2 regions of the Tissierella carlieri genome follow, and region 1 is predicted to be linked to the other one. Evidence: a T-box and tRNA genes for the amino acid it is inferred to sense, from the RefSeq annotation. Region 1 holds a T-box; the other holds one or more tRNA genes.
The links. The T-box of region 1 lies ahead of KQI38_RS06950 (proline--tRNA ligase). A T-box ahead of a tRNA ligase gene usually reads a tRNA of that ligase, here a tRNA-Pro.
Positions count from the first base shown of each region.

Region 2: it has a tRNA-Pro gene. The T-box ahead of KQI38_RS06950 (proline--tRNA ligase) is inferred to sense a tRNA for this amino acid. The anticodon was not compared.

Region 1 is NZ_JAHLOH010000025.1:42,956-50,848, forward strand. It holds gene ispD (2-C-methyl-D-erythritol 4-phosphate cytidylyltransferase) at 1-303, shown strand, start outside; gene ispF (2-C-methyl-D-erythritol 2,4-cyclodiphosphate synthase) at 326-799, shown strand; T-box leader at 840-1,044, shown strand; gene KQI38_RS06950 (proline--tRNA ligase) at 1,408-3,132, shown strand; gene KQI38_RS06955 (hypothetical protein) at 3,402-3,569, shown strand; gene gltX (glutamate--tRNA ligase) at 3,968-5,449, shown strand; gene cysS (cysteine--tRNA ligase) at 5,580-6,977, shown strand; gene KQI38_RS06970 (Mini-ribonuclease 3) at 6,981-7,403, shown strand; gene thyX (FAD-dependent thymidylate synthase) at 7,424-7,893, shown strand, end outside.
Region 2 is NZ_JAHLOH010000013.1:38,770-46,662, reverse strand. It holds gene KQI38_RS01725 (methyl-accepting chemotaxis protein) at 1-1,799, shown strand, start outside; tRNA gene KQI38_RS01720 (tRNA-Pro) at 1,997-2,073, shown strand; gene KQI38_RS01715 (phosphodiester glycosidase family protein) at 2,334-5,201, shown strand; gene KQI38_RS01710 (rod-binding protein) at 5,237-5,569, opposite strand; gene flgG (flagellar basal-body rod protein FlgG) at 5,616-6,410, opposite strand; gene KQI38_RS01700 (flagellar hook-basal body protein) at 6,421-7,461, opposite strand; gene mreB (rod shape-determining protein) at 7,521-7,893, opposite strand, start outside.

The sequences.
Region 1 (7,893 bases):
GTAGGAGAAGATAAAACTATAGGTAACACACCTCAGAGAAGTTTGCTTTGGGCCGCACAGACTCCTCAGTGCTTTTTTAAGGATATACTTATTAAGGGATATGAAAATGCCATAGACGATGGATTTTGTGGCACTGACGATAGTTCCATAGTTGAAAGAGCAGGATATGGAGTGAAAATGATAATGGGTTCTTATGAAAATATTAAGATTACTACACCTGAGGATATAATTCTTGCTGAATCTTTATTTAAGGATAAGGATATAATTTTTAGAAGAAGAGAATTCATATTTCAAAGCAGGTAGTATGGAATAGATAGGTGATAATATGAGAGTAGGATTTGGTTATGATGTTCATCAACTTGTAGAGGATAGAAAATTAATTATAGGTGGCATAAAAATCCCTTTTGAAAAAGGATTGCTGGGCCATTCAGATGCAGATGTGCTAATACATGCAATAATGGATAGTATATTAGGAGCATTGGCCCTAGGAGACATAGGAAAACATTTTCCTGATACGGATATGAAATATAAGGATATTTCAAGTATTTATCTTTTATCTCAAGTATTTAAATTAATGAATGAGGAAGGTTATGATATAGGAAATATAGATGCGACAATAGTTGCCCAAAGACCTAAATTAGCTCCATATATTGAAGATATGAGGGCTAGAATCGCAGACATTTTGCATACATCCATAGATAACATAAATATAAAGGCTACAACTACAGAATGGCTAGGTTTTGTAGGCAGAGAAGAAGGTATTTCATCCTACAGTGTTTGTTTACTTCAGAAAAAATAATTGACATGGGATAATACTATTAGTATAATGTGGATATATTATATAGACGAAGATGGGAAATAGTAAATATTATAGGTCATAGAGAGGAAGTTAAATGGTGGAAAACTTCTGTCCTCCCTGATATTGAACCTAGCCCAGAGTTTTTAGGTGATAAAGCTTAAACGGTTGTGCGTTATAACTATTGAGTGAACCTTTTATTAGGTTTATTAGAGTGGTACCGCGGAATTTAACCTTTCGTCTCTTACAAGAGATGGGAGGTTATTTTTTTATGACCTAACCCAGTGAAGGAGCGAAGCGAGTGAACTGTAGGTAGGTCAAACGCAATGAGCACCGAATCTATACGAGCGTAGCGAGTAAATAGATTTGAGTTGCGAAACTGCGTGGATGTCCCAAGGGTTAGAATAAATTTAAATAGAAGAATTAAATTAAATTCTCAATTAGAATCCAGTGAAGGAGTGAATGTAGATCAAACGCACCATTCGCTATGTTTACTTCGCTGTCCGTTAGGACCAAATTCATGCGAGTGATAACGAGCAAATGAATTTGTATAGTGAGACTGCGTAAGTTACTTGGCTAATTGTAAATTAAATTAATAGGAGGAAGATAAAATGAGAATGTCAAAGCTTTATATACCTACTTTAAGAGAAATGCCAGCAGAAGCAGAAATAGCGAGCCATAAGCTGCTTTTAAGATCAGGTATGATGAGAAAATTAGTTAGTGGAGTATACTCTTACCTTCCAATGGGATATAGAGTAATAAGAAAAGTTGAACAGATTGTTAGAGAGGAAATGGATAGGGCTGGATCACAAGAGTTATTGATGTCTGCTATTCAACCAAAAGAGATATGGGAAGCAACAGGAAGATGGGATAATTTTGGACCAGAGATGTTTAGACTTAAAGATAGAAATGATAGAGAATTTTGTCTTGGGCCTACACATGAAGAATATTTTACTAATTTAATAAAAGATGAAGTAAAGTCTTATAAACAACTTCCGTTAAACCTTTATCAAATTCAAACAAAATATAGAGATGAAAAAAGGCCGAGATTTGGTTTGATGAGATGTAGAGAGTTTATAATGAAAGATGCATATAGCTTTGATGTAGACGAAGAAAGTATGAAAAAAGCTTACGAAGTAATGTGGGAAGCCTATGATAAGGTGTTCACTAGATTAAAATTAAAATATAAAGTAGTTCAGGGTGATACAGGTGCTATGGGTGGGAAGATATCTCATGAATTCATGGCTATGTCAGATGTAGGTGAAAGTCTCGTAGCATATTGTGATCATTGTGATTACGCAGCTACTGACGAAAAAGCAGAAGTAGTTTACAAAGCTAAAGAGGATATACAGAAAGAGTTAGAATTAGAAAAAGTATATACTCCAGAGATAACAACTATTGAAGCGTTAGTGGAATTTTTTAATATAGAACATAGTAACTTTGCTAAAGCTTTAGTGTTCAATGTTGCAGATAAGCCTATAGTTGCAATAATTCCTGGTGACAGAGAGTTAAATGAAACTAAACTATGTAATTATTTAGGTATTGGTGGACATGAATTAGAAATGGCAGATGAAGAGATGATATTAGATATCACAGGTGCAAATAAGGGTTTTACTGGTCCTATTGGCCTGAAAAAAGAGGTTAAGCTTTTAATTGACTCTAGAATCACTAAGATGAAAAATCTAGTTGTTGGAGGTAATGAAACAGATTATCACTTGAAAAATGCAAATTATGGTAGAGATTTTACTGGTGAAGTGGTAGAAGATTTACTTTTAGTAAAAGAGGGAGATATTTGTCCAAAATGTGAAAAATCACTGAAAATGGATAGAGGAATTGAAGTAGGGAATATATTCCAGTTAGGAACAAAGTATTCTGATTCTTTGGGAGCTACTTTCTTAGATGAAAATGGTAAAGAAAAACCATTTATAATGGGATGTTACGGTATAGGTGTTTCAAGATCTGTAGCAGCTATTGTTGAGCAATACCATGATGAAGATGGTATTATATGGCCTTTAGTTGTAGCACCTTATCATGTAATTATAACTATAGTAAACGTGAAATCAGAAGAACAAATAGAATTGGGAGAAAAATTATATAAAGAGCTAAATGCATTAGGCTTAGAAGTCGTTTTAGATGATAGAAATGAAAGAGCTGGTGTTAAGTTTAAAGATAGAGATTTAATAGGGATTCCTGTTAGAATAACTGTAGGTAAAAGGGCAGGGGAAGCTATTGTGGAATATTCTATTAGAGGTAAAGAGGATAAATTGGAAATTAGTATCGATAAATTAATACCTTTAATAAAAGAAGAGTTTTATAAAGAAGGTTTGGTTATATGATTAAATAAAAAAGTGGTCCTAGGACCACTTTTTTTGTCCAAAAAGAAGGATTTTTAAAATGAATGTAGAATATTAATATAATACAGACATAAAGTCAATAGAAGAATACTTAAATATTTAATTATAATTTTATAATAGTCCTTATTTTATATTTTACAGATGAGAATCTAAGAAACTAGGGGAATGGGGGAATTAAAAAAATAAAAATACAGGCATATTATCAGGGAAATATAATATGATGTATATTATATAATCGATGGAGGGATGCTATGTTAGTAAAATTGGAATCTGAATTAATTACGTTATGTGAAGAAGTTGTGGATATATTATATGAATTAAGAGAACAATCGTTAATATCAGAAGAAGAGTTTAATGCCCACTCAAAACAAAAATTGAAATTTATACAAGAAGCAACAAATGTAGTTATATTGCAATAATATTTTTTTGAAAATGGAAATACTATATTAAATCTTAATATTAAGATTTAATATAGTATTTTTATTATAATTAATATTGGGGCTCTGCTTTTGAAATTATATTCAGAAGCTTGACTTCAATGAGTTTTAAGTATATTAACGAAAGCTTTGATTTCATGCAAGTTGCTTATGCAGTAACTAAGGAAAGTTTTTTAATTATGCTTTCATAGAAGTTTTTACTATGATCCATAGAAATGTTTAACGCTATCATTTTGCTAATAAGAGTTTAATCTATATAGTTTCCAAGAAAGGATAGCTTATGATGATTAGATATAGGTCTTTTTTATTTAAAGGGGACAGTTTACACTTAAGGACTAGTGATATATAATATAATATAATTAATTCAGGAGGTGTCAGTTTTGAAAGAAGTTAGATTAAGATTTGCCCCAAGTCCAACGGGTTTCATACATATAGGATCTATTAGGACTGCTTTATACAATTATCTATTTGCTAGAAATAATAATGGTAAGTTTATCTTGAGGATAGAAGATACTGATCAAACTAGATTTGTAGAAGGAGCTATAGAAAATTTAATAGAGTCCTTACATTGGGCAGGAATAGAATATGATGAAGGTGTATTTGTAGAAGATGGTAAGGTTGTGCAAAAAGGCAATCACGGTCCATATATTCAGTCAGAGAGATTAGACATATATAAAAAATATGTAGATGAGCTTATAGAGAAAGGCCATGCTTACTATTGTTTCTGCTCTAAGGAAAGACTTGAGCAGGTACGTGAGGAACAAAAAATTAAAGGATTAGTTCCAAAATATGATGGATTCTGTAGGAATATATCTATAGAAGAGGCGAAGAAAAGAATTGCTAATGGAGAAGAATATGTGGTTAGATTAAAATTACCTCAGAATTATGATGTGAAATTTCATGATTTAGTTAGAGGAGATATTGTAATAAACACTGATGATATTGATGATCAAGTATTATTAAAGTCTGATGGATATCCAACCTATCATATGGCAGTAGTAGTAGATGATCATTTAATGGAAATAACCCATATAGTTAGAGGAGAAGAATGGTTACCATCCACACCAAAACATATCTATCTATATGAAGTGTTTGGATGGGAAAAACCTGTATATGTTCATCTTCCAACTGTATTAAATAAAGATAGAAAAAAACTAAGTAAGCGTCAAGGCGATGTTTCTGTAGAAGATTTTAAAGATAAGGGATATCTGCCAGAGGGATTAGTCAACTATTTAGCATTGGTAGGATGGAGTCCAGAAGATAATCAGGAGATTCTTTCTATGGAAGAGTTAATTCAAAAGTTTTCCTTTGAAAGAGTTTCAAAAACTGGTGGAATATTTGATAAAGATAAACTAGATTGGGTAAATGGTCATTATATAAGATCCTCATCTGTTGAAAGAATCACAGATATGGCTATTCCATATTTGATTAAAGCAGATTTTATAGATAGAGAATTTGTCCAAGATAGATATGAATGGTTAAAGCTATTAGTTCATACAGTTCAAGAAAGCTTAAATACAGTATCAGAAGTAGTAAATAAAGTAGAATTTATTTTTAAAGATTATGTAGATATTCTAGAGGAAGATGCATTAGAGATAATAAAGGGTGAACAGGTAGGAATTGTTCTCACAGCAATTAAGGAAGAATTAAACAATATAGAAGAAATAGATGAAGAATATGCTAAAGGATTTATGAAGATAATTCAAAAGGCTACAGGGGTTAAAGGTAAAAACCTATTTATGCCAGCTAGAGTTGCACTAACAGGTATGGCACATGGTCCAGAGTTTGTGAATATATTGGTTTTACTAGGTAAAGAAAATATACTCAAAAGAATTGATTATGTAGAGAAAAATTATATATAGTGAAAAGTAAAAAACAGTGAATAACTAAAAGTGAAGAGTGAATAGTTTTAAGTAAAGATTTGGGGTTTTCTTATCTATTAGTTATTAACTATTCACTATTAACTATTCACTTCAATAAAGGAGGTTAGATATGAAGATTTATAATACTTTAACTCGAAAAAAAGAAGAATTCATACCGGTTGTTGAAGGTCAGGTTAGCATGTATATCTGTGGTCCAACGGTATATAACTATATACATGTTGGAAATGCTAGACCAATGGTAATATTCGATACTTTAAGAAGATTTTTTATGTATAGAGGGTATAATGTTAAGTATATTTCAAATTTTACAGATATTGACGATAGAATAATAAATAGAGCTAATGAAGAAAATACTGCATTTAATGATATATCCGAGAGATATATTAAAGCTCTTATGGAGGATGCAAAAGGTTTAAATATTTATGAAGAGAAAACCATCCATCCAAAAGCTACAGAATTTATTCAGCCAATGATTGAATTTATAGAGGCTTTAATAGAAAAGGGTGCCGCCTATAATGTAGATGGTAATGTTTATTTTAACATAGATAGTGCAAAAGACTATGGGAAATTGTCTAAGAAAAATATTGAAGATTTAATGAGTGGAGCCAGAATAGAAGTTAGTGAAGAGAAAAATAATCCTATGGATTTTGCATTATGGAAGAAAGCTAAAGAAGGTGAACCTTATTGGGAAAGTCCTTGGGGTAATGGAAGACCTGGGTGGCATATCGAATGCTCTGTTATGTCGAGAACGCTATTAGGAGATACTATAGATATACATGCAGGTGGCGAAGACCTTCAATTTCCACATCATGAAAATGAAATTGCACAGTCTGAAACTTTAACGGAGAAGCCCTTTGCAAATTATTGGATGCATAATGGTATGTTAAATGTAGAAAATCAGAAGATGTCAAAATCTCTAGGAAACTTTTTTACTGTAAAAGAAATTGCAGAGGAATTTGATTTGGAAATCCTTAGATTTTTCTTGCTATCCGCACATTATAGATCTCCTATGAACTTTACTAGAGAAATAATGAATCAAATGGAAAATGCCTTAGAAAGATTATATAATGGGAAGAAAAACTTAGAATATCTACTTGAAAACACGGAAGATAGAGAATTAGACAAAGAAGAAAAGGATCTACTAGATACTATTGAAAAGTTTAAAAAAGAATTTATTGAAAGCATGGAAGACGATTTAAACACAGCAGATGCTATAGCTTCATTATTTGATCTTGTTAAATTTTCTAATTCAAATCTAAATGAAAAATCTTCTAAGAAATTAATTCAAATATCTTATGATTTGTTATTAGAATTATCCGATGTTCTTGGAATACTAAATAAAAAAGATGAAATTTTAGAGGTTGAAATTTTAGATCTTATAGAGAAAAGAACGATGGCAAGAAAAAATAAAGACTTTAAGTTAGCTGATGAAATTAGAGATATGTTAAAGGAAAAAGGAATAGTCTTAGAAGATACCCAAGAAGGGGTGAAGTGGAAACGTATATAGCCTATGGAAGAAAACAACTTGTTTAGAAAGATGAATACAGAATTAAGTGCAGAGGATATAGCTATGTTATCTCCTCTGCAGCTTGCATATATAGGAGATGCAGTATATGAATTGTTAGTACGGACATATCTACTTGAGAAGAAGTTACCTGTTAAAGAATTGCATAAATTGACTATTAAATATGTGAAAGCCAAGGCCCAAGCAGATATAGTTCATATGTTAGAAGATATACTTAATGAAGATGAACGAGCAGTAGTTAAAAAAGGTAGAAATGCAAAGACTAATACAATGCCTAAAAATGCTGATATGATAGATTATAAATATGCTACAGGTTTTGAAGCGTTGATGGGCTATCTTTACTTAATGGGTAAGGATTACAGAATAGCAGAATTATTTAAAGTGGTATCACATATAGACATTAACTAATGAAGAAAAGGGGGATTAGGATGGATAAGGTAGAACTTTTGAGGTATACGCCTGATGGCGAAAAACTAGTTGCAGCTGCAGCAAGGCTTTGCTATTCATCATCAGGTGTCAGTGAGATAGAAGAAAAGCTAACTGAAGATAAGGTTGAATCATTCTTATCTCTTTTAATGGACTTAAACCATGAAAGTCCTATTGAACATGTTACATTTACTTTTGGGATTGAAGGAATATCTCGTACATTAACTCATCAACTAGTGAGACATAGGATTGCAAGTTTTTCTCAGCAATCACAAAGATATGTGAAACTTGAACAGTTTGAATATATAATTCCGCCGGCTATTGCAAATAATAAAAAGGCTAGAGAAATATTTGAAAAGGCTATGAGAGAAGATCAGAAATATTATGATGAAATATCAAATTTATTATTTGATGAACATTATAATAAGTATATTGAAGAAAAGTTCGACGAGAAGGAAGCAAGAAATAGAGC
Region 2 (7,893 bases), on a different contig from region 1:
TGAGAGCCGCAGCAAAAACTACTATTAATAACCAAGGAAATTTAAGTAACGAGCTACTCGATAGTATTGTAGAAAACTCCACTGTAGACGCCATCTATTGGTACAATAAAGATATGGAAATCATCTACTCTACAGTGCGAGGAGATATCGGATGGAAAGTACCTGCAGATCATCCGCTGACTAGGTTTATGGAAAGTAATGATAATGAGATAATGGAAGATATTAGACAAGATGGTGCATCAGAAAATGGGAATTATTTTAAATTTGGGGCAATAAAGGCTAAAGATGGTGAATTTGTGCAAATTGCTATTCTTGCTAATAAGGTTCAGCAATTAACAGAACAATATGGATACCAAAATCTTGTTGAAGATTTATCCGAAGCAGATAATATAGTCTATGCAGGATTTATTGACCCTAATGCTACAATTTTAGCCAACAGTGATATAAGTAAGGTAGGATCGGAAGAAAGCAAGGAATACATTATCAATGCCATTACCAGCCAAGAGCCTCATTCTTATGTATATGATAATGAAGGCACTGAGGTATATGAGGTTCTCATGCCTATTAATATGAATAATAAATATTTAGGAACATTAGAAATTGCCTTCTCTATGGAAGAGACTTATAAAGCAATTAATAGAAATGTTTTTATTATTATAACTATAGGGGTTTTAGTATTTACTATACTAGGAATCATACTGTATTCTATATCTAGAGGTATAGCAAAGAATCTTAATATTACAAAAGAGCATTTAAACATTATGACATCAGGAGATTTTACTGCAAAGATTCCCGATAAATTTATTGCCCAAAATGATGAATTTGGTGAAATTGCAAATGCTATGGAAAATGTTCAAAATTTTATCAGGGATACAACAAAAAATATAGCGGACTCTTCAGAGAGATTAAAATTAGCGTCACAAAAGCTAACATATGCTAGTCAACAGTCAGCTATAGTATCAGAAGAAATAGCAAATACAGTTCAAGAAATAGCAAAAGGAGCCAATGATCAAGCTCATGATACGGAGCAAGGTGCAATAAATGTTAATATCCTCGGTGATTTAGTAGAAAGAAATCAGAATTTCATTGAAGAATTAAATATGTCTACACAAGAAGTGAATATTTTAAAAGATGAAGGTATTAATACTATAAGAGAATTGGTATTAAAGACAAAAATGAATCAGTCCTCTGTAAAGGAAATAAATGAAATAATTACAAATACAAATGAAAGTGCAGAAAAAATTGAACTTGCCAGTCATATGATTCAAAGTATTGCAGAACAAACTAATCTATTGGCATTAAATGCTGCTATAGAAGCAGCAAGAGCTGGAGACGCTGGAAAGGGGTTTGCTGTTGTAGCTGATGAAGTTAGAAAGCTGGCTGAAAGATCTAATGAATTTACAGAAGAAATAGTTACAATAATAAAGGAATTAACTACTAAAACAGAGTATGCAGTAGATAATATTAAAAAGGTTGAAGAATCCACAGAAATTCAGGTAAAAAGCGTAGAAACAACTCACGAAAAATTTGATGGTATTGCTTTAGCCATAGAAAAAATGAAAAATGCAATAATAGATGTCAATCATTCTGGTGAAGAAATGAGAAATAAAAAAGAAGAAATAATAGTAATCATTGAAAATCTATCTGCGATCTCAGAAGAAAATGCTGCTGGAACAGAAGAAACCTCAGCATCTATAGAAGAACAAATGGCATCTATGCTAGAAATAGAAAATGCATCTAGAATTTTATTAGAATTAGCAGAAGAAATGTATGATAGCATTTCAAAACTTAAATATTAAAATAGTATTATTCAAATTATTTATTTTTGATTCATATGAAAAACAGAGATATATAGAGATATTTATAGATTATTTTTAATATAGTGCGTTTTTTTACATTATATCTTATATTCATCTTATTTTAGTCGAATACTACCAATTTTATACTATTGCATTTTCTCCAAATCCGTCGTATACTATAATAGTTGAGTGAGCGACGGGGTGTAGCGCAGTTTGGTAGCGCACGTGGTTTGGGACCATGGGGCCGGGGGTTCAAATCCTCTCACCCCGACCATCGACAAAATGACTAAAGAAATCTTTAGTCATTTTTTTATTTTTTTGTTTTAATATCTATAACTTTTCTATTAGTTTCCTACACTTTGTTATTTCATTCTTTATCAGCTTTCAATTGTTATTGTCCTCAACTTGTAATATGTTTGTAACCTAATTGATATATTTAAATTATATAATAGAATGGACAAGTAATCACAGGGAAAAAAGGGAGAATTAAAAGTTTCTACCAAAAAATTACATAAAATATTACGAGGTGAGATTATGAAAAAAAATTTAAAGAAAGTTTTTGTATCTTTGCTAACTGCTACTACGATTTTTACATCTACTGGACCAGTCTTAGCAAATAAAATTACTGTAAACATGCCATATTCCATATATCAAAATATTGAAAAGAATAATATTTCCTCTGGAGTAGTCCATGAGAAAATAATGCGTTTCACTACTGCTGGATGGTGGAATATAAATGTTCTTAGAATCAATCTACTAGATCCACATACTGAGATAAAAAGTCTAATAAATCCTAATGGTATGCCAAGTAGGGACAAGGTTAGTTCCATGGTAGAAAAACATAATGCTGTAGCTGGAATAAATGGAGACTTTTTCAATTACAGCCCCATGCCATCAACTTTAGGTGCATTAATAGAAAATGGTGAGCTTTTAACTGCCCGTCGAGATGATGCTAAACCTTTGCTTCCCGGATTCTTTGTAGATTTTTTAAATACTGCTAATATTGACTATTTCCAAAGAACAATGGAAGCCGTTAATCTTACAAAAGGAAATAAAATCAACATAAATGCCGTAAATAATGTATCAACATATTTCGATGCTGTAACTCTTCTAAATAAACACTGGGGTCCTAAATCCATAGGAACTAAATTCCATAATGATTTAGTAGAGGTAGTTGTAAAAAATGATATAGTAACAGATGTAAGGGTCGGTCAAGAGGCTATAGATATTCCTGAAGATGGTTATGTATTAATAGTAAGGGGTTATCAAAAATCACAGGAACTTCAAACCTTTTCTGTAGGTGATTCTATAGAGCTTAATATATCCAGTACTCCGGATATTAACAATATCAAGTTTTCCATAGGTGGGGGAAGTTATATACTTAAAAATGGCGAATTAAACCGTCCCGATCTTGATTCTCCTGGAAATGCTCCTAGAACTGGAATCGGAATTAACAAAGACGGGACAGAGGTAATTTTAGTGACTATAGATGGTAGAGATACTTCCTTTAAGGGGGTTACTCAAGAAATGTTTGGAGCAATCTTTAAAGAGCTTGGAGCATACAATGCCTTAAATTTAGATGGTGGTGGTTCTACTGCCATGGCTATAAAACCTGTTGACTCTCAAAAAGCCGTAATAGTAAATAAACCATCTGAAGGTGCTGAAAGACCTGTTGTAAATGGTGTGGGAGTATTCTCTAATGCTCCTGTAGGTGAATTATCATATATTAAGGTGTCTACTGATGATAGCAATATGTTTATAAACACTACAAGAAAATTTACAGTGAAGGGATATGACCAGTATCATAATCCTGTAACAATTGATGAATCTAAACTTGTATTTACTCAAGAAGGAGTAAACGGTAATATAGCTGGCAATAGTTTCAAAGCTCTTTCCCAGGGAAAAGCAAAAATCACTGCCAATTATGATAATATAACTAGTTCAATAGACATCAATGTATTAGGTAATGTAAAAGATTTAACTACTGATATGTCTAACTTCAATATAGATATAAATAGTGAAAAAACTTTACCTATATTCTATGGTAAAGATGAAAATGGATATCAAGCTAAGATATATCCTGAAGACATTACATTTACAACTATAAATAATATTGGAAGCGTAGCTAACGGAATATTTTATAGCGCTGATACATCTGTAGCAGGTGTTCTTACTGCTAAACTAGGCGAAGGAATTGAAAATATCTTAGTATCTATTGGTAGTGAAGGTAAATTAGTAGAGAGATTTGAGTCCCTTGATAATTTAAGATTTTCTGCATATCCAGAAACAGTAATAGGTGGAATAGGTCTTAGTAGTGATGCAAAGGAAGGGAATTCATCCATATCATTAAAATACGATTTCTCTCAAGGAGAAAACACTAGAGCAGCATATCTAACTCTAATGAATGGTGAAAATATTGGGCTACCTATACAAGGTGTACCAAGAAAATTGGGCCTATGGGTCAATGGAGATAATAGTGGTAGCTGGTTAAGAGGAACTATAAAAGACAATAAAGGTAATTCACATACAATTGACTTTGTAAAAACTATTGATTGGACTGGATGGCAGTTTGTAACAACTAATATTCCATCAAATGTTTCATACCCTATAGTTTTAGAAAAAATTTATCCTGTTGAAACTGATAATCTAAAGAAACAATCAGGAGAACTATTATTTGATGGTCTTACAGCATTCTATCCTCCTACACTAGGTAATATAGTATTGCCTACTCCAAGTACATTAAAGGATAGTAAAAATATTAAAACTAATGTTAATAAAGATGGCTTTTCCTTTGCTGTATTCATGGAGCCAAAGGGATTAAATCAATTAGTAAAATATGATGCTAGCTCTAAAATTAAATCTAAGATTAATACTCACAAAATAGCTATTTCTTTAAACGGTATGTCAAATGAGTTTGTAAAGGGCTTAACTAATTATGCAAGGATTGATGCATCTGGAGCTTATAAAAGAAACAAACATCAAGATGTCGCTTTCATAAATGTAAATACTGGGAAGAATGGTATTAGGGAAACTAATGCTGAACAATGGAATAAATTAAAGGCTGATTTAAATGGAACAACTGAAAACAATATCGTTCTTTTATTCCCTACACCGATATTCGGTTCCAATGGATTTACAGATACTTTAGAAGCAGACCTTCTTCATAAGCATTTAGTTGAAACTAGAGAAAAAGGTAAGAATATATTCGTTGTCCACGGAGGTAATTCCAATACTTCAGATTTAAAAGATGGCATAAGATATATTGGATTAAATACTAAAACTTTAGGAAAACCAGAAGATATTTATGATTTATCTATTATAGAGTTTACAGTAAATGGCTCTGATGTAACTTACACCGTTTCTCCATTATTTGAGAAGCCAGGAGTTAAAGTAGGTAAGTAAATGAAAATGACTTAGGAATGCATTCCTAAGTCATTTTATAATCTTACATAACCATTTTTAAATTGATTATACAGCATCTTAGCTATACCTACGCTATTATCTCCTTTAGTCATTTCCTTAGATAATTCTTCTAGATGCATTTCTTCAAATATACGTGTCCCCTGAGATTTCTCTATTAAACCATTATCATCAGGAACGGTTTTTTTCATTTCCTTTAGCATCATATAAATAAATATGCTTTCGAATTCACGACATACATCCATCAATTTTTTATCATCTTCAGTATGTTTCAAATTCTCAATTTTTTTCTGAACTAAAGAAGGATCTCTATCCGTATTTATAATATTATTAGTTGGTGATATTTCCATTAGTTCACCTCATTATTCTTTTAAATTATTATACTATAATTATTAATTATCTTTTTAAATTATTGGCTAATTGCAACATTTCATCAGAGGTAGTAATTGTCTTTGAATTGATTTCATACGCTCTTTGTGCAGTAATCATCTTTACCATTTCATCTACTACTTGAACATTTGATGCTTCTAAATATCCTTGTATTACCCTAGTACTCATTTCTTCAGCCTCTAAAAGTATTTCTTCGCCAGAAGCTGCAGTTGCCCTATATAGATTTTGACCCTCAGATTGAAGACCTTCTGGATTCATAAAGTTAACCAACATAAGTCTTCCAATCTCAACTGTTTCATCATCTTCATCTTTACCATAAATATATCCCAGTTCATCAACTGTAATATCTTTAATTCCTGTCTCTATAGTAATTAAATCGTCGTCTTCACTAAGTACAAAATATCCTTCCGAAGTAACTAAAGTGGCCTCATCTCCGTCGATACTTAACTTGAAGCTTCCATCTCTAGTATATCTTATATCTCCATTTGGCAATTCCACTGCAAAGAACCCTTCTCCATTTATAGCAAAATCATAAGTTCCTTGAGTCTCCATAAAACTACTTGTCCTAAAATCTCTCTTAGTAGCTACTGGCATAACACCATGGCCTACTTCAAGATTTACCGGCCTTCCTTGATCATCATTTATATTAGCTCTTTTTATATTTGCATAAAATAAGTCTTTAAATTCAGCTCTTTGCACTTTATAACTAGTCGTATTTACATTTGCTAAGTTATTAGATATAGTATCTATATTAAATTGCTGTGCCTTCATTCCTGTAGCTGCAGTCCATAATGATCTCATATTATACCTCCTACACTCTTCCTATTTCATTAGCTGCTTTTTCTAACATTTCATCTTGCATCTTAATTACTTTTTGATTTGCTTCAAACTCTCTTAACAAATTTATCATTTCAACCATACCAGATATAGGATTCATATTAGAACCCTCAAGATAACCTTGTAATATTTCACCGTCAAATATATTCTCTTCTGCTACGGTATTATCTGCCATATAGAAAATATTATCTCCACGTTTTCTCAGGAATTCCTTATTATTAATATCCACTATATCTAAAGTATCAACTGGATTGCCATCAATCTGAATCTCTCCATCAGATAAAATATCTATAGTACCATTTCCTAAAAAGATTGTTCCATTTCTTCCTAATACTCTTCTTCCGTCTAGGTCTGTTAGATATCCTTCTGTTATTGCAAAGGATCCATTTCTGGTATAGAGAGTCTCTCCATTTTCCCCTTGAATTTTAAAGAATCCATTGCCCTTTATGGCAACATCTAATGTCCCACCAGTATCAATAAGTCCACCATTAGTAAAATCTGTAAACAGCTTTTGAAATCTAACTCCTCCACTCATAGTTCCTATAATATATGATGGCGGATTATAAACTAAACCCTGTAGAAGATTTTCCATATCTCCAGCTTGTTGTACCCTGTTCCCATTGTTATTAATTATATAGTTTTCATAATCAGTTTTATGCTCATCCTCTAGATTCTTGTAAGAAGTTTTTAAGTAACCTTCTTCATCTACTACAAATTCTATTTCCTTAACATAAGATTTTCCCCTAGAAGTGTTTACCACAAAATATCCTTCTTGAGTTCGTGCAGTGTGTACTTGTCCATTAGTTTCATAGGTAATATTATTCTCTCCTGCTATATTTCTTAACTCTGGAGTTCTACTCATTTTTGCCAGTAATTTCTCTGGAAAGGATTCTGTTAGAGAAATATCCCTTTTAAATCCTGCAGTATTTATATTGGCTAAATTATTTGAGAGAACATCTAACTTCTTTTGATTAGCTACTAAAGAAGTAGCTCCAATATATAGACTTCTGTTCATCTTTTATCACATCCTAATAATCGATATCTAATATATTATCGGCTACTCTAATCAAAACTTTAGCCTCTATATTTTTTTGTTGTATTATCTTCTACTATATTACTATCTAAATACTGTACCCACTCTAAAGCCTTTCCAGTTCCTCTAGCAACACAAGATATTGGTTCATTTGCTACATGTACTGAAATACCTGTTTTTTCCGTGATTAGCTTATCCATTCCATAAAGTAAAGCTCCTCCTCCAGTCATTAATATTCCCTTATTACTAATATCAGCAGCTAACTCTGGCGGAGTTCTTTCTAAAACTATATGAACTGTATCTACAATCTCTTGTATAGGGTCCTTGAGAGCTTCAAGCATATCAGTAGAAGATACATTTACAGTTATAGGCAGTCCTGTGAGCAAATTTCTTCCTCTTACTTCCTTAAATTCC